2 regions of the Bradyrhizobium sp. HKCCYLRH3061 genome follow, and region 1 is predicted to be linked to the other one. Evidence: predicted binding sites of a transcription regulator. Region 1 holds the regulator's gene; the other holds the start of a gene.
What was found. The regulator LexA, encoded in region 1, represses DNA repair genes until DNA is damaged. The targets are predictions, from matches to a motif close to TGTTCNNNNTGTGTTCNG.
Positions count from the first base shown of each region.

Region 2: the regulator LexA is predicted to act here: its motif matches at 3,282-3,299, upstream of ACQR2C_RS06750 (ImuA family protein).

Region 1 covers NZ_JBNPUE010000018.1:86,143-93,555, reverse strand. Annotated here, with positions in the region: gene ACQR2C_RS25840 (glutamine--tRNA ligase/YqeY domain fusion protein) at 29-1,717, shown strand; gene ACQR2C_RS25835 (hypothetical protein) at 1,748-1,960, opposite strand; gene ACQR2C_RS25830 (ComEC/Rec2 family competence protein) at 2,103-4,406, shown strand; gene ACQR2C_RS25825 (hypothetical protein) at 4,361-4,618, opposite strand; gene ACQR2C_RS25820 (hypothetical protein) at 4,788-5,228, opposite strand; gene lexA (transcriptional repressor LexA) at 5,504-6,202, opposite strand; gene ACQR2C_RS25810 (molybdopterin molybdotransferase MoeA) at 6,408-7,413, opposite strand, start outside.
Region 2 covers NZ_JBNPUE010000002.1:613,330-620,742, reverse strand. Annotated here, with positions in the region: gene ACQR2C_RS06765 (TfuA-like protein) at 1-326, shown strand, start outside; gene ACQR2C_RS06760 (UdgX family uracil-DNA binding protein) at 373-1,857, opposite strand; gene ACQR2C_RS06755 (putative DNA modification/repair radical SAM protein) at 1,960-3,198, opposite strand; gene ACQR2C_RS06750 (ImuA family protein) at 3,382-4,170, shown strand; gene ACQR2C_RS06745 (Y-family DNA polymerase) at 4,070-5,656, shown strand; gene ACQR2C_RS06740 (error-prone DNA polymerase) at 6,060-7,413, shown strand, end outside.

The sequences.
Region 1 (7,413 bases):
TGCCAAATTCCGGAGCAGGATATTCTTGATGACCACGACGACAGACACGGCGGCGACGGCAGAGGCAGGGCGCGACTTCATCCGCGACATCGTCCAGGCCGATCTCGACAGCGGCAGGCACAAGACGGTCGTCACCCGGTTCCCCCCGGAGCCGAACGGCTATCTGCATATCGGCCATGCCAAGTCGATCGGTCTCAACTTCGGCATTGCCCAGGAGTTCGGCGGCCGCTGCAATCTGCGCTTCGACGACACCAATCCGACCAAGGAAGAGCAGGAATACATCGATTCCATCCAGGCTGACGTGCGCTGGCTCGGCTATGACTGGGGCGACAACCTGTTCTTCGCCTCGGACTATTTCGAGCGGCTCTACGACTGGGCCGAGGGCCTGATCAAGGCCGGGCTCGCTTACGTCGACGACCAGACGCAGGAGGAGATCCGGCTGTCGCGCGGCACGCTCACCGAGCCCGGCAGGAACAGCCCGTTCCGCGACCGCTCGGTCGAGGAGAATCTCGACCTGTTCCGGCGCATGAAGGCCGGCGAATTTCCCAACGGCGCGCGCGTGCTGCGCGCCAAGATCGACATGGCCGCGGGCAACATCAATCTGCGCGACCCCGTGCTGTACCGGATCTTGCACGCCCATCATCCCCGCACCGGCGACACCTGGAAGATCTATCCGAGCTACGACTACGCCCACGGCCAGTCGGATGCGATCGAGGGCGTGACGCATTCGATCTGCACGCTGGAATTCGAGGATCACCGGCCGCTCTACGACTGGTTCTTGGACAAGCTGCCGGTGCCGTCGCATCCGCATCAGTACGAATTCGCGCGCCTCAATCTGACCTACACCCTCTTGTCCAAGCGCGTGCTGACGCGGCTGGTGCAGGACGGCCACGTCTCCGGTTGGAACGATCCGCGCATGCCGACCATCGCCGGGCTGAAGCGCCGCGGCGTGCCGCCGGCGGCGGTGCGCGAGTTCATCAAGCGCATCGGCATCGCCAAGGCCAACAGCATCGTCGATGTCGGCATGCTCGAATTCTGCATTCGCGAGGAGCTCAATCGCACGGCGCAGCGCCGGATGGCGGTGCTGCGGCCCTTGAAGGTGGTTATCGAGAACTACCCGGAAGGCCAGGTCGAGGAGCTCGAGGCGATCAACCACCCCGACGACGCTTCCGCCGGCACGCGCAAGATCGCCTTCGGCCGCGAGCTCTATATCGAGCAGGACGACTTCATGGAGAACCCGCCCAAGAAGTTCTTCCGCCTGTCGCCCGGCAACGAGGTGCGGCTGCGCTACGCCTATTTCATCAAGTGCCGCGACGTGATCAAGAACGATGCCGGCGAGATCGTCGAGCTGCGCTGTACCTATGATCCAGCGACCAAGGGCGGCAACGCGCCGGACGGACGCAAGGTCAAGGCGACGATGCACTGGCTGCCGGCGGCGCAGTCGCTGAAAGCCGAGATCCGCATCTACAATCAGCTGTTCGCCAATCCGAGTCCGAACGCCGCCGACTTTACGGCCGACCTCAATCCCAACTCGTTGGAAGTGCTGACCGACGCCCGCATCGAGCCGGCGATCGCCGCGAGCAATTCGGACGCGCCGATGCAGTTCGAGCGCCAGGGCTACTTTGTGCGCGATCCGGACTCGACGCCCGACAAGCTCGTGTTCAATCGTACCATCGGCCTGCGCGACACGTTTGCGAAGGAGGTCGCCAAGGGCTGAGGCGAGCGGAAGCCGCGGGACGCTTGCAGCTCAGCTGATCGCGTCCTGGCCGGCGTTCGTCAGGGTCGGCACACCGTCGGTGAGCTCGACGAGCCCGCGCTCGGCGAGGAGCGAGAGGTCTTCCTCGGCGACTGGGGACAGCGTGAGCCGGTGGGCCTTGATGTCCCGGAGAGTCCAGCGGAGGTGGATCGCCCTCTCGAGCGCGAGATCGGCGAAGGGGTCGTCAATACCTTTAGCGTCCATACCCCGATAAGCGCGTGCGACGCGAAAAGTTCCAAGCCAAGTGCGCGTGCAGAAAGCCAGGATTCCCGTTCCGTTCTGCTAGGCGGCCTCGCGCAGCTTCCGATAGCCTTCCCGCCCGGTCGGGTCACGGGTGGTGTTGGCAATGGCGGAGCCGGTCAGGCCGCCAGCAGGACGTCCAGGAGGGCGGCGCGGGATCGCGGGCGTGATGGCCGACGTCTGGCCGCCGCGGGGCGCGCTGGCCGGCGGCTGGCCCGCGATCCGGCCCGGCGCGTCATCGGCATTCGCCGCGCGCCTCAAGATCTGGGCGGCCGAGGAGGCCGGGGCGGGCCGGCTGCTGCCCTGGGTGCCGGTGGCATTCGGGGCCGGCATCGCGCTGTATTTCACCGCCGATCACGAGCCTGTGCTCTGGATCGCCGCGATCGCGGCGGCGCTGCTCTGCCTCGTCGCCATCATGATGCGGCGGCATCGGCTGTTTCCGGCGGCCGTGATGATCGCGGCGGCGGCGTGCGGCTTTGCCACCGCGACCATCAAGACCGCGCGGGTGGCGCATCCGGTGCTGGCGCGGCCGCTCTATTCGGTGGCGCTGTCCGGCTTCGTCGAGGCGCGCGACATCCGCGAGCGCAGCGACCGCATCGTGCTGCGCGTCACCGCGATGGAGAGCCCGCGCAACGCGATCACGCTGGCGCGGGTGCGGCTCGCGGTGCGCAAGGGCACGGCGCCCGAGGTCGGCAGCTTCGTGCAGCTCAAGGCGCGGCTGCTGCCGCCGATGGCCCCGGTGCGGCCGGGCTCCTACGATTTCGCGCGCGACATGTTCTTCCAGGGCATCGGAGCCTCCGGCTTCGTGATGGGCGCGATCACGACGGCGCCGCCGCCCCAGGCCGCCGGCTTCGGCCTGGGCTATGCGGCGGCCATGCAGGGCCTGCGCGACGCGATCGACGCACGCATCCGCGCCCGCCTGTCGGGCGACGAGCGGGCGATTGCCACCGCGCTGCTGACAGGCCGGCGCGACGCCATCACGCCCGATGTCAACGACGCGATGTTCGTCTCCGGTCTCGGCCATGTGCTGTCGATCTCAGGCTATCACATGGCGGTCGTGGCCGGCGTCGTGTTCTTCGCCGTGCGCGCGCTGCTGGCGCTGATCCCAGGCCTTACCGTCAGCCACCCGATCAAGAAATGGGCGGCGGCCGCGGCGCTGGTCGCGGCGGCGTTCTATCTGTTGCTCTCAGGCGCGGAGGTCGCGACCCAGAGATCGTTCTTCATGACGGCCGTGGTGCTGATCGCGGTCATGGTCGACCGCCGCGCCGTCACTTTCCGCACGCTCGCGGTCGCGGCGATGATCGTGCTGATCGCAGCCCCCGAGGCGCTGGTGCATCCGAGCTTCCAGATGTCGTTCGCGGCAACGCTCGGCCTGGTCGCGCTGGTGCAGTTCGGCCTGCCCAGGCTGTTCGCGACGCCGGACAGCTCCACGACGCAGCGCGTCGCGCTGTGGGGCGGGCGCGAGCTTGCGATGCTGCTGCTGGCCTCGCTGATCGCCGGGCTCGCGACCACGCCCTATGCCGCCTTCCATTTCCATCGCGTGACGCCCTATGGCGTGCTCGCCAATCTCGCGGCGATGCCGGTGGTCTCGGCGCTGGTGATGCCGGCCGGCCTGATGGGCTTGCTGGCGGCGCCGTTCGGCCTGGATGGCGTCTGGTGGTCGCTGATGGGCCTCGGCATCGACTGGATGATCGCGGTGACGCGCTGGGTGGCGGCGCTGCCCGGCGCGGTCGGGCGCATCCCGGCCTTCGGCATCGGCTCGCTGATCCTGGCCAGCCTGGGCGTCATCGTGATCGGCCTGCTGCGCACACCCCTGCGCTGGTCGGGCGCCGTGGGGCTCGTGGTGGCCACCGCGTGGGCCGCCACGACGCCGCTGCCCGATGTGCTGATCGCCGGCGATGGGCGCGCGGTGGCGGCGCGCGGCCGTGACGGGCGCCTGCATGTGATGCGCACCGGCAAGGATGTGTTCGCCACCAAGGAGTGGCTCGCGGCCGACGCCGATGCCCGGCTGCCGACGGATCCGTCGCTCGCCGATGGGGTCTCCTGCGACGAGGCGGGCTGCGTGGTCGCGATGGCCGACGGCCGCTTCACCGCCCTGACCCTGCGCGCCGAGGCGCTCGCCGATGATTGCACCCACGCCGCGCTGATCGTCACCGCGCGCGCCGCGCCGTCATCCTGCGCGGCGGCCGTCATCGATCGCGAACGGCTGCGGCAGCAGGGCGCCTTGTTGCTGGTGCAGCAGGGCATAGGCTTCGCCGTGACGCCGGCGCGCGCCGGCGGCACTGACCGCCCATGGTGGCCGGCACCCGCCGAGGCCGGCGCGTTCGACACGACGCTGACGCCGCGTGCGCCGGCCGCGCCGCTTCAGGACGCGACGCCGCCGGAGACCGAGCAGAGCGAGCAGGATTGAGTGCCGGGCAGCTCGAACGTGCCGCGATGATACTCGGTGTCGTCTGGTCCATCGAACAGCGATGGACCTTCGACCAGCGTGAACGCGGCGCCCGGATAGCGTTGCCAGATGGCGACGTCATCAGCCGTGACCGTCAGCCATCCGAACGCAAGCATGTAGCGGCCGGGCTCGGTGATCCGTCCGGCCTTGTTCCAATCGATCTTGTTGACCACGGCGGCAAGCTCCCCCGGCAAACAATGCCGGCCGAGGGATGTCGTTCCTATCCGATGCGATGCCGGACGTTCGCCCGAGAGGACTTTGCGCTTGCAGAACCCAAGTTGACCAAGTCTCCCACCGTCGAAAGCGCGCTCACGACCGACAGAAATGCCGACGCGCAGGCCCTCAGGTGATGCTGATGCGGCGAATCGGTGTGGCATGCGACGTCGGCACGTCCTCGCCGATGTCCGGGCGACGCTCTGCCGGCTGCTTGCTGACCGGCAATTGCAGCACGGTGACGCGCTGGCCCTCGCAGAGCTGGGTCACCAGCACGTGGCGGCCGTCGGCGAACTCGATCGCGTCGTGATGGCGATCGGGAATGTGGGTCTCGATGCTGTTGAACTTTGCGACGCGCTCGCGGATCGTCCGGGTCCAGAGCCAGCGGCTGTCGTAGCGGACGTCCTCGGCGAAGGCCAACTCGGTGCCGGGCATCATGCAGACTGCGACGGTCGGCTCGCTCTCCAGGGCGAAGCCGCGGGTGGCGGTGCCACGGAAGGTCATCGAGATCAACGTCTCGCCGACCTTGGCGGGACGGGACGCAACCGCATGGAGGCTGTAGTCACACATCGGATCGCTCCTCGTTGAGAGATAGCCGACCCACGCTCCCCCCGGACAGGCGCAGGCCTCTATCAGAGTGGACATCGATGGTGATGTTAGCGCGCGCTTCGCGGCAATTCTGCGCTGATCTGCATCGCGTGTGCCCGCGGCCGATCACAAGCGTTTGAGCATGCCGCGCTGCACATCATGAGGTGCATTCGCGCGTGACGTATTTTGCTGGGCAGCCTCCAGCTCGGCGGCGAAAGCGCGTGCGCCCGCCGCCGATCGACCGATCCCATTCGCGATCAGTACTTGCGGTACAGCCCGACCAGCTTGCCTTGGATCTTCACCCGGTTCGGCGGCAGGATGCGCACCTCGTAGGCGGTGTTGGCCGGCTCGAGCGCGATCGATGCGCCGCGACGGCGGAAGCGCTTCAAGGTCGCTTCCTCATCGTCGATCAGCGCCACCACGATGTCGCCGGTGTCGGCGGTCTCGTTGCGCTGGATCAGCGCCATGTCACCGTCGAGGATGCCGGCATCGACCATCGAGTCGCCGCGCACCTCGAGCGCATAGTGATCGCCGTTGCCGAGCATGTCCGCAGGCACGCTGATGGTGTGGCTGCGCGTCTGCAGCGCCTCGATCGGGGTACCGGCGGCGATGCGGCCCATCACCGGCACCGCGACAGGGCGCTCGCCATCGTCCAGCGCGGGAGTGCTGGTGCGCACCTTGCCGAGATTGCCTTCGATCACCGACGGCGTGAAGCCGCGACGGTTGCCCGCGGCCTGCGACAGCTCGGGCAGCTTGATCACCTCGATCGCGCGGGCGCGATTCGGCAGCCGGCGGATGAAGCCGCGCTCCTCGAGCGCCGTGATCAGGCGATGAATGCCGGACTTTGAACGCAGATCGAGCGCATCCTTCATCTCGTCGAAGGACGGCGGCACGCCGGCTTCCTTGAGCCGCTCGTTGATGAACCGCAGAAGTTCGTACTGTTTGCGCGTCAGCATTTCGACCTGGTCCCCGGTTTGTTGTTGTCCGAGTCCAGGAGCTGCGCCTTGAGCACAAGCCGGCTGAGAGCGCCCTGGAGTCGGACCGTCATCGCGTCGCCCGCAACATACTAAAAACAAATCATGAACGGACACTATATGTTCGATGTGTGTTCCGCAATCCTAAAAATATGATGAACGGACCGGGCTTTACCGGGGAAGCGGCTCAGTTCGGCAGGCGCAGGATTTCGCACGGGCTGCCGGCAGGCGCCTTCGGCGCAAACGCCGGCCGGATCACCAGCGCCTGCGACAGCGCGAGATTGCCGAGCAGCGACGAATCCTGCTGCGTCACCGGTGTTGCGACCAGGGTGCCGTCGGCGCGCTCCTTGAGCTGCGCCCGCAGATAGTCCTCGCGCGAATCGTTCGCCCCCAACTCGCGGCCGAGCAGGGCGGTCTCGCGCAGCATCACGGCCTCGTCGCGGCCGAGCAGGTGCCGAATCAGCGGCACCATGAACAGGATGGCGCAGACATAGGACGACACCGGATTGCCGGGCAGTCCGATCACCCTGATGTCGCCGAGCCGTCCGTGCATCATCGGCTTGCCCGGCCGCATCGCGATCTTCCAGAACGCCATTTCGACGCCCTCGGCCTCCAGCGCCTGCTTGACCAGGTCGTGATCGCCGACCGAGGCGCCGCCGGTCGTGATCAGGACGTCGGCCTCGGCCGCGCGGGCGCGCCGGATTCCAGCGACCGTCGCCTCCATCGTATCCGCGGCGATGCCGAGATCGATCGGCGTCGCGCCCTCGCTGCGCACCAGCGCCCGCAGCGCGTAGCCGTTGGAATAGACGATCTGCCCCGGGCCGGGCGTCGAGCCCGGCATCACCAGCTCGTCGCCGGTGGCGAGCAGCGCCACCTTCGGCCGCCGCCGCACCGGCAGCGCCGGATGATTCATGCTGGCCGCCAGGGATAGGTCGCGGTCGCTGAGTCGGCGCCCGGCCTTCAGCAGCACCATGCCCTGGTGGAAGTCGACGCCGGCCGGCCGGATGTGCCGGCCTGTGATCGCGGCCTCGGTGATCACGACATGGCCGTCCTCGGCGATCGTGTCCTCCTGGATCACCACCGCGTCGGCGCCTGCGGGGACAACGCCGCCGGTGAAGATCCGCGCCGCCTCGCCGGGCCCGACCACGCGATCGAACGGCCGTCCCGCCGCGACCTCGCCGATCACCTTCAGC
Region 2 (7,413 bases), on a different contig from region 1:
GCATACGCTCGTTCAGGAAGGGGCTCAACGGCTCGGCCCTGAATGCGCTGGCCGACTGGGCGCGGATCGACGGCCATTTCGAGGATCTGCTGGCGCGCGCACGCGACAAATGCGAGGTGCTGAAGCAGACGGAGATCGATGGCCGCGGCTGTCCGGCCGATTTCGGGATCAGCGAGGACGAGCTGATGGCGAGATATCTGCCGGCAGCGCCCGACGACGGAGGCCAGGACGAGGCGGAGTTGGCGGGATCGCTCGGGTTTCCGGATCGCGCCGCGCTGATCCAGGCCCTGCTGCGCGAGCACGTTTACACCTCGCGCAAATCCTGACGGACGGTTGTCGCGTCGCGCGCCATGCCCGATGGCAGGGAGGCGGTCATGCCGCGTGGGCGCGCTTGAGCGCGGCGGCGGCGATCTTCAGGTCTTGCACGAAGAGTTCGTATTCACGCGCCTTGGCGTCGGCGTCGGGCAGGCGCAAGAGATAGGACGGGTGCACCGTGATCATCGCCCTGACACCATCGGGCAGGTCGACGACATGGCCGCGGTTCTTGGTGACCTGGGTGATCTTGCCGAACACCGACTGCGCGGCGGTGGCGCCCAGCGCCACGACCAAAGCGGGCCGGACGGCGGCGAGCTCGCGCTCGTACCATTGGCGGCAGGCCTTGATCTCCGGCGTGTTCGGCTTCTGGTGCAGCCGGATCTTGCCGCGCGGCACGAACTTGAAGTGCTTCACCGCATTGGTGACGTAGACCTTGCTGCGATCGATGCCGGCCTCGGCGAGCGCGCGGTCGAGCATCTGGCCGGCCGGGCCGACGAAGGGATGGCCGGCGAGGTCCTCCTTGTCGCCGGGCTGCTCGCCGACCAGCATCAGCGGCGCATGCTCCGGGCCTTCGCCGAACACGGTCTGGGTCGCATCCTTCCACAGCGGACAGGCGCGGCAGGACGCGGCTTCCTCACGCAAGGTCTCAAGGTCGGCGGCGACAACATCACGTGAGGTCTCAGCAGCAGCATGCGCGTGGGCTTTCGGCTTACGGGTCATCGCGGTCTCCTCGACGCGCTTCTGTGGCTTGTGCGGTTCGGTGCCAGGTTCGGCGATCATCTCGGTGGTGCGCCGGGCGGCAGCCGCGATCAGCGGCTGGATCAGCTTGGCCTCGGGCAGGTTCTGCCAATATTTCTTCGGCATCTCCTTTTCCATTGCCTTCACTTTGAGCCGTGCCGGATTGAAAATGCTGGCATAATAGCGCAGCCACACCTCTTCGAGGCGGTCTTCCGACGGCGCTTCGGCCTTGCTCACACCCGGCGTGAACGAGACGTGGCTGCCGTCCCAATGCGCGCAGATTTCCGGGGTGAGGATCGACCAGGGCATGTCGGCGAAGCGCCGGGCGAAGAACGGCGCGGCGCGCTCGACGATGTGATGCTCCGGCTCGAACCAGGCGACGTAGCGTGACTCGCGCTCGCGGCCGACCTCGCGGAAACGGACGAAGGCGTGCATCTTGTGGACGTCGCGGCGCACCGCGCGCGCCAGCGCATTGGCCTGCGCGACGTCGGGATCGGTGGCGATGTCCATGAGATCGTGGTTGGTCCGCAGACGCCACAGCAGCCGGTAGAGCAGGGTGAAGCGGCTGGGGTCGCTGTGCAGGATCGCGCTTTCAGCAAGCTCCATGAAGCTCGTCGGCACCGAAAACGCGCCCTTGGGCACCTCGGGCAGCTGGGTGTCAGCATGGTCGTCGAACAGATCGGGCGCCGCGCCCTTGACGCGCCAAGTGACGTCCGCCGGCCTGACGTCGTTCATCGCCAGCGCCCGCGCCGCCCGGCGCCAGCCGTCGAAATCGGTGTCGCTGTCGAGGGTTACGACGTGCATTTGTCTCCTCACGTCATTGCGAGGAGCGAAGCGACGAAGCAATCCAGAGTCGTCGTGTCGCCCCTGGATCGCGCGTCGCTGCGCTCGCGATGACGGCTTCCGTCAAAATCCAAATCCCAGCTGCTGCGGTTTCGGCCGCAGCCGGGCTCTGAGGCTGGCACCGTCGAGCAGGGACGGCTGTGGCCGGTGGTCTGAGAGAACGATGAACGGCAGCGCCTTGTTCCTGACGACGTTGAGCCGGGCGAGATCCGCAAAGCGGATCGTGGTGGTGCGGCGGGTCGCGAGGATGCGCTGCACGGTGCGGGTGCCGAAGCCGGGCACGCGCAACAGCTCCTCGCGGCTCGCTGTGTTGATGTCGAGCGGGAAGCGGTCGCGGTGGCGCAGCGCCCAGGCGAGCTTGGGATCGATGTCGAGCGGCAGCATGCCTTCGCCTTCCTCGACGATCTCGTCGGCGTCGAAGCCGTAGAACCGCATCAGCCAGTCCGCCTGGTACAGCCGGTGCTCGCGCACCAGAGGCGGCGCCTGCAGCGGCAGCGCCCGGCTGGCATCGGGGATCGGGCTGAAGGCCGAGTAATACACCCGCTTGAGCTTGTAGGCGCCGTAGAGATTGGCCGAGGTCGACAGGATCGTGCGGTCGTTGGCCGTGTCGGCGCCGACGATCATCTGCGTGCTCTGGCCGGCCGGCGCAAAGCGCGGCGGCTTCGCCCGGCGCACCGTCTTCTTGGCTTCCGCCGTCTCGTCGAGCTTCAGCCTGAGACGCCCCATGGTGCGGCGGATCGCGCGCTGGTCCTTCTCCGGCGCGAGCTTGGTCAGGCTGTCCTCCAGCGGTGTCTCGATATTGATGCTGAGCCGGTCGGCATATTTTCCGGCCTCCGCGATCAGCGCCTCGTCGGCCTCCGGAATTGTCTTCAGATGGATGTAGCCGCGGAAGCGATGCTCCTCGCGCAATTTGCGCGCGACCGAGACGACCTGCTCCATCGTGTAGTCGGGGCTGCGGATGATGCCGGACGATAGGAACAGCCCCTCGATGTAGTTGCGGCGATAGAAGTCGATCGTCAGCTGCACCACTTCGTCGACCGTGAAGCGGGCGCGGAGCACGTTGGAGGAGGCGCGGTTGACGCAATACAGGCAGTCGAAGTTGCAGGCGTTGGTCAGCAAAATCTTGAGCAGCGAGATGCAGCGCCCGTCCGGCGCATAGGAATGGCAGATGCCCATCCCGGGCGAGGTCGAGCCGAGCCCCTTGCCGTCACGGGAATCCCGCATCTCCGTACCGCTGGAGGCGCAGGACGCGTCGTACTTGGCGGCATCGGCCAGGATCTCCAGTTTGCGCAGCAGCTCCATGCTTTTGAATCCCTTTGATTCCACTCGCTGAATCAGATCCGGGGCAATCCCGATTGACTCTCTTTGACGCGTTAGCTTTATATTAGAACGTATCATGAACAAAGAGGGTCGTCGCGGGTTCATTGCCTGCGTTCACAAAGAGAACGGCAGCACCCGCACGATGGATGAAAGGAGCGGCGACGGATGACCGGCGCACGCATGGATACGCTCGCGCGTCTGCGCGGCTACATTGCCCGGCTCGAGGCGGCCGATGGCGCGCATGATTTGCGCCGGGTCGCGCTCGGTCATGACACGGCCGATGCGGTGCTGCAGGGCGGCCTCGCCACGGGCGCGCTGCACGAGGTGTTCGCCGAGACCGGCCGCCAGGCGGCGGCCGCGACCGGCTTCCTGTGCGGGCTTGCCGCGCGTGTCGCCGCGCGCCGGCCGCTGATCTGGATCCGGCAGGATTTCGCCGAGCGCGAGATGGGCGCGCTGTCGATGAGCGGGCTCGCCGAGCTCGGCCTCGATCCGTGCCGTCTCGTGGTCGTGCGCGCGCCCGATCTCGATCATGCCCTGCGCACCGCCGCCGACGCGCTCGCCTGCGACGCGCTGGGCGGGGTGATGCTGGAGGTGTGGGGCGAGACGCAAAAGCTCGATCTCGTCGCCAGCCGCAAGCTGACCCTGACGGCGCAGGAGTCCGGCGTGACCGCGCTGCTGCTGCGCGTCGCCGCCGAACCCGAGCCCTCGACCGCGGAGACGCGCTGGATCGTGCGCAGCGCGCCGTCGCCGCTCGCAGCACCCTGGATGGCGTGGGGCGCGCCGCGGCTCGACGCCGAGCTCATTCGCAACCGTCACGGCCAGACCGGACGATGGATCATGGAGTGGACTCCCGATGCATGCCGTTTCAACGAACCGGCGGCGGATCCTCAGCCTGTGGCTGCCGCGCCTGCCCATCGATCGCATCAAGCGCAGCCGAGCCGCCGGTCCGCATGACGGCCTTCCGCAGGCGGTCGTCCTCAAGGATGCCAATGTGCTGCTGATCCATTCGCTGGACGAAGCGGCGGCGCGCCACGGTGTGTCGCTCGGCCAACCCTTGGCGAATGCCCGCGCGGTCTGTCCCGACCTCGTCGCGCACGAAGCCGATTTGGCGGCTGATGCAAAGATGCTGGAGAGCATCGCCGACTGGTGCGACCGCTTCACGCCGCTGGTGGCGCTCGACCCGCCGCATGGCCTGTCGCTCGACATCACCGGCTGCGTGCATCTGTTCGGCGGCGAAGCCAGACTGATGCGGTCGGTCTGCGATGCGCTGACTGCGCACGGTCTCATTGTGTCGGCAGCGATCGCCTCAAACGCCGTCTGCGCGCGGACGCTGAACCGGCAGGTGCATGGCCGCATCGTGCCCGATGGCGAGGAGGCGGCTGCGGTGGCGCCGCTGCCGGTGGCCGCGCTCGGCGGCAGCGAGGCCATCACGCTCGGTCTGCGCCGCGCCGGCTTGAAGACGATCGGCGACGTCGCCGCGCGCGGCCGCAACGAGATCACCGCGCGGTTCGGCGCCGCCTTCACCCGTGTGCTGGCGCAGGCGCTGGGCGAGGCCGATGCGCCGATCAACCCGCGAAAAGTCCCGCCGGACTACATCGTCGACAAGCGCTTTGCCGAGCCGGTGGCGACCGACACCGTGATCGCGGCAAGCCTCTCCAGCCTCGCGGCGATGCTGGTGGCGGCGATGGCGCAGCAGGGCAAGGGCGCGCGGCGGCTGGAGGCCTGCTTCTTCCGCACCGACGGCCTGGTGCGCGTCATCGCGGTGGACACCGGCCAGCCGGTGACGGACGCCGCCGTCATCGACCGGCTGTTCCGCGAGCGGCTGGAGGCCTTGAACGATCCGCTCGATCCCGGCTTCGGCTTCGACATGATCCGGCTCGCCGCTGGCCGTAGCGAGATCGTGGTGCAGCAGCAGCGCGATCTCGATGCCCATGTCCACGACAATGACGAACTGTCGGCTTTGATCGACCGCATCGCCGCGCGTATCGGCGGCAAGCGCGTCGTCGTGCATCTGCCGGTCGACACCCATGTCCCCGAGCGCGCGGCGCTGCCGCTGCCGGCCCAGCATCACCTTGCGACCACCAGCACCGCCGCCTGGCCCGAACGCCACGACGGCGAGCCGCCGCTGCGCCCGTTGCGGCTGTTCGCGCGTCCCGAGGCCATCCAGGTCATCGCCGGCGTCCCCGACGGCCCGCCCGCGCGCTTCGTCTGGCGCCGCGCCGCACACGCGGTCGTGCGCGCCGAAGGCCCGGAGCGCATCGCGATGGAATGGTGGCGCCCCGACGGCCAGGGCCTGACGCGCGACTATTTCCGCGTCGAGGACGAGCACGGCCTCCGCTTCTGGCTGTACCGCGACGGCCTGTATGACCGCGAATTCGAGCAGCCGGAGAACGGCCCGCCGGTGCAGCCCGCCTGGTACATGCACGGCCTGTTCGCATGAGGGGCGGGGCGATCGCACGGCAACCACGCTGCTCACCCTCCCCTGGAGGGGGAGGGTCGGCTCGCATGCGCGCATGCGAGCCGGGGTGGGGTGACGGACTATCCTCGTGCGCAGTGCCCGTTGTCTTCGGAACGAAGCTAGCTTGGACGTTGGATCCGAGCACTTACAGCGCGACCGGTGCGCTCCCTCTCCCCGTTCTTCACGGGGAGAGGGTTGGGGTGAGGGGCGGCCACACCCACCGACCGTGCGGAGAGTCCCCCTCACCCGGATTGCATCTGACGATGCAATCCGACCTCTCCCCGCAGGCGGGGAGAGGTAAGGACCGCGCAAGCCGCGAGAGATGTACTCAAACTAACAATGTCAGGGATGGGCATCGCGCCGCCCCAGCCTCGGCGATCACGCCATGACTCTCGCCCCCTATGCCGAGATCGGCGTCACCACCAATTTCTCCTTCCTGCACGGCGGCTCGCATCCCCAGGCCTACGTGCATCAGGCCGCCGAATACGGCCTCACCGCCATCGGCATCGCCGACCACAACACGCTCGCCGGCATCGTCCGCGCCTATAGCGAGCTGAACAACGACCGGCTGAGCTACAAGCCGAAACTGCTCTACGGCGCGCGGCTGGTGTTCACCTGCGGCACGCCGGACATCCTGGTCTATCCGCGCGACCGTGCCGCCTATGGTCGGCTGTGCCAGCTGCTCACCCGCGGCAAGCGTGGCAGCGATCTCGACAAGGTCGCCAAGGGCGACTGCCGCCTGAGCTTCGAAGATCTCCTCGAGTCCATCGAGGGGCAGCTCGTGGTGCTGATGCCGCCGCATCGCTTCGAGGAGGACGCCCTCGGCAAAATCCTGGCCCGTCTCAAGGACAGCCCCGCCGAAGGCGTGTGGCTGGCCGGCAGCCTGCTGTATCGTGGCGACGACCGCCGCCGGCTGGCGCGGCTCGCGCGCCTTGCGGCTTCCAGCAAAGTGCCGCTGATCGCCACCAATGACGTGCTGTATCACCATCCGCAGCAGCGCATGCTACAGGACGTGCTGACCTGCATCCGCGAGAAGGCCTCGATCGAGAGCATCGGCCGCCGTCTGCAGGCCAACGCCGAGCGCCATCTCAAGCCGGGACACGAGATGGCGCGGCTGTTCCGCGATCATCCCGACGCGATCACCGAGACTATCCGCTTCACCGATCGCATTAGCTTCTCGCTCGACCAGCTCAAATACCAATATCCCGACGAGCCGGTGCCTTCGGGCAAGACGGCGCAGGGCCATCTGGAGGACCTGACCTGGGCCGGCGCCAAGAGCTATTTCGGCGAGCATCTCGATGAAAGGCTGCGCGCGATCCTCAACAAGGAGCTGGCGCTGATCGCCGAGCTCAACTACGCGCATTACTTCCTCACCGTCCACGACATCGTGCGCTACGCGCGCAGCCAGGGAATCCTGTGCCAGGGCCGCGGCTCCGCGGCGAATTCCGCCGTCTGCTACGTGCTCGGCATCACCTCGGTCGATCCGACCAAGATCGACCTGTTGTTCGAGCGCTTCATCTCCAAGGAGCGGCTGGAGCCGCCGGATATCGATGTCGATTTCGAACATTCGCGGCGCGAGGAGGTGATGCAATATGTCTATCGCCGCTATGGTCGCCATCGCGCCGCGATCATCGCCACCGTCATCCATTATCGCCCGCGCAGCGCCATCCGCGACGTCGGCAAGGCGCTGGGCCTGACCGAGGACGTGACCTCCGTGCTCGCCGACACCGTGTGGGGCA